2 regions of the Serratia odorifera genome follow, and region 2 is predicted to be linked to the other one. Evidence: predicted binding sites of a transcription regulator. Region 2 holds the regulator's gene; the other holds the start of a gene.
What was found. Region 2 encodes PurR, which represses purine synthesis genes. Its sites were predicted from a motif close to CANGCAAACGTTTGCNTG; they were not measured.
Positions count from the first base shown of each region.

Region 1: ACCC84_RS19375 (nucleobase:cation symporter-2 family protein) is a predicted target of PurR. The motif match lies at 1,259-1,276, and genes of this name have one in related genera.

Region 1 is NZ_JBGMUT010000010.1:37,150-40,315, reverse strand. Features, by position in the region: gene gltS (sodium/glutamate symporter) at 1-1,089, opposite strand, end outside; gene ACCC84_RS19375 (nucleobase:cation symporter-2 family protein) at 1,331-2,725, shown strand; gene ACCC84_RS19370 (AsmA family protein) at 2,856-3,166, shown strand, end outside.
Region 2 is NZ_JBGMUT010000001.1:836,576-839,741, forward strand. Features, by position in the region: gene punC (purine nucleoside transporter PunC) at 1-309, opposite strand, end outside; gene punR (DNA-binding transcriptional activator PunR) at 432-1,352, shown strand; gene purR (HTH-type transcriptional repressor PurR) at 1,379-2,404, opposite strand; gene cydH (cytochrome bd-I oxidase subunit CydH) at 2,729-2,818, shown strand; gene sodB (superoxide dismutase [Fe]) at 2,892-3,166, opposite strand, start outside.

The DNA.
Region 1 (3,166 bases), on a different contig from region 2:
GCGATCGGTAATCGCCTGCATATTGGCAATCGCCGTTGGCGTTGCGCCCATGCCAAAACCACAGTGCCCGGCAGCCAGTACCGCCGCGTCGTAGTTTTTGCCCATGATACGATAGGTAACGAAAATGGCGTACAGCGCCATTACCAGCGTCTGAACCGCCAGGATAGCCAGCATCGGCAATGCCAGCGAGGCCAGTTCCCACAGTCGCAGACTCATCAGCGCCATCGCCAGGAACAGCGACAGGCTGACGTTGCCCAATACCGACACCGCACGTTCAAATACGGTATAGAAGCCGGTAAACGCCAGGGTATTGCTGAGGATCACGCCGACAAACAGCACGCAGACGAAGGTCGGCAGTTCAAGCACCGAGCCGAGCAACAGACCGGAAATCAACTGTCCCAGACTCAAACAGATGGCGATCATGGCAATGGTTTCAATCATTACCAATGAGGTGATCAGACGGCCGCTTTCCGGCTTTTCAAAACCGCTCGGTTGCTGACTGTCATCCGGCGAACCTTCCGGGGTAGAGGAGTGTTTTACCAGATAGCGCGCTACCGGCCCGCCAATCAGGCCACCCAATACCAGACCAAAGGTCGCACAGGCCATCGCAACTTCCGTTGCGTTTTCAAAGCCATATCGCTCGATAAACAGCTTACTCCAGGCCGCACCGGTACCGTGACCGCCCGACAGGGTGATCGAACCGGCGATCAGACCCATCAACGGATCCAGCCCCAGCATTTTCGCCATGCCAATGCCGATGGCGTTCTGCACCAGCAGCAAGCCCAGCACCACAAACAGGAACACCACCAGCGCCTTGCCGCCAGCGCGCAACCGTGCCAGATTGGCGTTCAGACCGATAGTGGCGAAGAACGCCAGCATTAACGGATCTTTCAGCGACATATCGAAGCTGATTTCCCAGTTAACGGTCTTTTTCATGATCAGCAGCAACAGAGCAACCAGCAGACCACCGGCAACCGGGGCTGGAATGGTGTATTTTCTGAGCAGAGGGATGGTTCTAACGCATTTGCCCCCAAGGAGCAAAACCAGGGTTGCCGCGACTAGCGTGCCATAAGTATCGAGATGAAACATCTAGCTACTCCATGTGAGGGGAAAAGATCCAATTAAAATAATAAGTTATATAAAACCATATCGTTTTTAAACTTGACGAGTGCAGGATTAGAAGAAAATTCCGCTGAAAAAACAAGAAAAAATGAATAAAAATGCGACATAACATAAAAACAGCCTAACATAATATTTAGGCGCAACCGTTTGCTTTTGCTGCCTGGGCGATTAAAATGCGCTCTTTGCCGTTTCTGGAAAATGCCTCACCATGACCATGCCATCCGCCGAGCTTGATGCCGCAAAGTCCGTCTCAACGACTCCCCGCAACAGTGAACTGATTTATCGACTGGAAGATCGCCCACCGCTGCCGCAAACGCTGTTTGCCGCCGGTCAGCATCTGCTGGCGATGTTTGTCGCCGTCATTACTCCGGCGTTGCTGATCTGTCAGGCGCTGGGCCTGCCGGCACAGGACACGCAACACATTATCAGTATGTCGCTGTTTGCCTCCGGATTGGCATCCATTCTGCAAATCAAAACCTGGGGTCCGGTCGGATCCGGCCTGCTGTCGATTCAGGGCACCAGTTTCAATTTTGTCTCGCCGCTGATTATGGGCGGCCTGGCGCTGAAAAATGGCGGCGCCGATGTGCCGACCATGATGGCTGCGCTGTTCGGTACCCTGATGGTCGCCTCCTGTACCGAAATTCTACTGTCGCGCGTATTGCATCTGGCACGGCGCATTATTACGCCGCTGGTATCCGGTATCGTGGTGATGATTATCGGGCTGTCGCTGATCCAGGTCGGCCTGACGTCGATCGGCGGCGGCTATGCCGCGATGAACGATCACACCTTCGGGACGCCAAAAAATCTGCTCCTGGCCGGCGCGGTACTGGCGGTGATTATCCTGCTTAACCGCCAACGCAACCCGTATCTGCGCGTCGCATCGCTGGTGATCGCCATGGCGGTCGGCTATTTGCTGGCCTGGGCGCTCGACATGTTGCCAGCAACCCAGCCGGTGCCGCCGGGCTCACCGATCACCATCCCGACGCCGCTGTATTATGGATTGGGCTTCGACTGGAACCTGCTGCTGCCGCTAATGCTGATCTTTATGGTCACCTCATTGGAAACCATCGGCGATATCACCGCCACCTCTGACGTCTCCGAGCAGCCGGTCAGTGGCCCGCTGTACATGAAGCGTCTGAAAGGCGGGGTGTTGGCCAATGGCCTGAACTCGATGCTCTCGGCGGTGTTCAATACCTTCCCGAACTCCTGTTTCGGCCAGAACAACGGCGTCATCCAACTGACCGGCGTCGCCAGCCGCTACGTCGGCTTCGTGGTCGCGCTGATGCTGATTGTGCTTGGCCTATTCCCGGCGGTAGCCGGATTCGTACAGCACATTCCCGAACCGGTGCTGGGTGGTGCGACCATCGTCATGTTCGGCACCATCGCCGCGTCGGGCGTACGCATCGTTTCACGTGAAAAGCTCAATCGTCGCGCCATCATGATCATGGCCCTGTCGCTGGCGGTAGGCATGGGGGTTTCACAGCAACCGCTGATTTTGCAGTTTGCGCCAGACTGGCTGAAGACCCTGCTGTCTTCCGGCATCGCCGCCGGCGGCATTACCGCTATCGTGCTGAATCTGCTGTTCCCACAAGAAAAAGAATAATCTCCGCGCGATGTGACAAAACGGCCTCCATCGGCCGTTTTTTTATTGCCTATCAGACCATTGCCCTTGAGATGATGGGCCAATTACGGCATAAACAGGGTATCTTTTTTGACCGACGCAGGTATAGGCGATGAAATTTATCGGGAAACTGTTGCTGACGTTGCTGCTGTTGGTAGTGCTCGCGCTAGTGCTGCTGTATGTCATCGGGCAAACGCGTTGGGCCGCCGAGCGGCTCGGCAACTGGGTAAGCGATAACAGCGACTATCGGCTCAGCATAGGCAAAATCAGCCATGCCTGGCGTCAGCCGGCTCAAATCAGCCTGGAAGAGGTGACGCTGACGCGCCGCAACCAGCCGCAGTCGCTGGCCGCCAAACGGATCGATCTCGGCTTGAGTCTGCGCCAAATTACCAACCCGCGCTATTTCCACAGCGTCACGCTGCG
Region 2 (3,166 bases):
CTGAATAAAGCGCAATGACCACAGTTGCATCGCGTTATCGGCCCACAGCATGCCCAGACAGCCGATGCCAAATAGCGCCAGTCCCATCAGCAATACCGGCTTGCGGCCGAGACGATCGGAGAGTGGCCCCCAGAGTAATTGAGCAAAGGCAAAACCGGCCAGGAAGATACTGAGGCTGGCGCTGATGGCGCCGGCAGAAATCTGCAATTCTTGCTGCATGGCGCCAAAGGCGGGCAGGTACATATCGGTGGCCAGGTAGCCGAGCATGCTCAGCCCGGCGAGGTAAAACATAAATCCAAAGTTTCGCATGGTATTTCTCGTTGATGCTGTTGTGCAGGTTTTTTTTAGCGTCGCAAGTGTATCTGGCTGGATCTCTGCTTGTGAAACGGTAATATTTGCAAGCTGTTGTTAAAAAAATTGAAGGCAAAGCGATGTGGTCTGAATATTCCCTTGATGTGGTCGACGCCGTGGCGCGTACCGGCAGTTTCAGCGCGGCAGCGCAGGAACTGCATCGCGTGCCGTCAGCGGTGAGTTATACCGTACGTCAGTTGGAGCAGTGGCTGGCGGTGCCGCTGTTTGAACGGCGCCATCGCGACGTGGAGCTGACGCCTGCCGGCGCATTGTTTGTTCAGGAATCGCGCGCTGTCATCAAAAAAATGCTCGACACCCGTCGTCAGTGTCAGCAGGTGGCCAACGGCTGGCGCGGCCAGTTGAAGATCGCCGTCGATATCATCGTCAAACCACAGCGTAGCCGGCAACTGGTGCTGGATTTCTACCGTCATTTCCCGGACGTCGAGTTGCGGGTACAGCCGGAAGTGTTCAACGGCGTGTGGGATGCGCTGGTGGACGGGCGTGCCGATATGGCAATTGGCGCAACGCGCGCGGTGCCGACCGGTGGCGGCTTTGCCTTTCGCGACATGGGTTTTATGAACTGGCTGTGCGTGGTCAGCGCCAGCCATCCGCTGGCGGTTTTGCCCGGCCCGCTGGATGACGATCGGCTGCGGCCATTTCCCTCCCTGGTGCTGGAGGACACCTCACGCACCTTGCCCAAGCGCGTCACCTGGTCTTTGGATAACCAACGGCGGTTGCTGGTACCGGACTGGGTATCGGCGGTGGACTGTTTGCGTGATGGCTTGTGCGTCGGCATGGTGCCGGCACATCGCGTATTGCCGTTGATTGAGCAGGGGGAACTGGTGGCGTTGCAACTGCCTGAACCGTTCCCGCCCAGCGCCTGTTGCCTGACCTGGCAGCAGAACGCGCAGTCGCCGGCGATGGCGTGGTTGCTGGATTATCTCGGCGACAGTGAAACGCTGAATCAGGAATGGTTGAGCGAGGTGATATTGCCGGAGTAGCGCAATCGCGCCCCCCGGCCGGTGCTTTAGCGGCGGTAATCGACGAACGGGCCGTCGGCGACCGAGCGGCGTTCGATCAATTTGGGGTGGACTTCAATGACCTGCGATTCTTCGCGTTTGCTGATGATGCGATCCAGCAGCATGGTAAATGCCATTTCACCAAGACGCTCTTTTGGCTGATGGATAGTGGTCAGCGCCGGGGTGAAGTAACGCGCGTTGCGTACATTGTCATAACCGATCACTGAAATATCCTGCGGCACGCGCAACCCGAGCTCGTCGGCAGCGCAGATTGCGCCCATGGCCATAATGTCGCCGCCGCAGAACACGGCGGTCGGGCGCTGTTTTTGCGACAGGATCTGGTGCATGGCCTTATAACCGGACTCCGGCTCGAAGTCGCCCTGGACAATCCACTGGTCACGGATGTCGATATTGGCTTCCTGCAATGCCTTGAGGAAACCCTGATGACGGCCGCCGCCGGTGTTGCGCGACAGTTGCCCGGGAATGGCGCCGATGTCGCGGTGGCCACGTTCAATCAGATAACGGCCTGCCAGATAGCCACCTTCGAAGGCGTTGTCGATGATGGTGTCGGTGAAGTCACCGCGCGCGGCGCCCCAGTCCATCACCACCATCGGGATGTTGCGATAATCTTCCAGCATGCCGAGCAGTTGGTCAGGATATTCGGAGCACATCACCAGCAGGCCGTCGACGCGTTTTTGCGCCAGCATCGCCAGATAGGCGCGCTGTTTGTCCAGATTGTTATGCGAGTTGCACAGAATCAGCGTGTAGCCCTTGCTGTAACAGCTGTTTTCCACCGCTTCAATCACTTCAGCGAAATAGGGCGCTTCGCTGGAGGTTGCCAGCAGGCCAATGGATTTGGTGTGATTGACCTTCAAACTGCGAGCAACGGCGCTTGGGGAATAATGCAGCTCTTTAATGGCAGCCCAAACGGCCGCCTTGGTCTCTTCGGCGACGAAACGGGTCTTATTGATGACGTGCGAAACGGTGGTGGTGGAAACGCCCGCGCGTTTGGCCACATCTTTAATCGTTGCCATGTAAAGAATGACTCCTAAACCCACATGTATTTAGCATGTAAGCATGTTGTTAATCGTTTGCCTACGCAGATCCTTCTCCAGAGTCACGAAAACTTGGTTTTTAGTGTGGAAGTCGTCAGCCACTTGACCTGGAGGGACTCAATTGCCGGTGCGCAGCAGTGAACTGCGAATTTTGTCGCATATTGAGCAAAAGTGGAAGTGCTAATCAACATTATAAGCGTGGAATGATAACAAGATTTTATTGGGGAACTGTGGGAAAATGATTTGACGCACCAATACTGTGGATTTTATGCTTGGCGCAGATTATCTGATAAGGAGTTTTTGATGGATACCGATTTAAAAATGTCTTTGTTCACCACCCTGGGTGCATTGGCGATGATTATTGCCTTCAGCTTCACTGCCGCATTGAACTGAATCCTGACTTAATCAATAAAGGCGCAGCTCAATATGAACTGCGCCTTTTTATTTATTGCCGCGTATTGGCCAATTACGCCAGGTTTTCCGCTACGAACGCCCAGTTCACCAGCGCCCAGAAGTTTTCCAGATAGTTCGGCCGCGCATTGCGGTAGTCGATATAATAAGCGTGCTCCCACACGTCTACCGTCAGCAGCGGCTTGTCCTCGCCGGTCAGCGGGGTGGCTGCATTCGAGGTATTAACGATAGCCAGCGAACCGTCGCTTTTCTTTACCAGCCAGGTCCAGCCAGCGCCAAAATTGCCTACCGCTGATTGTGTGAACGCCTGCTTGAACTTATCGAAGCTAC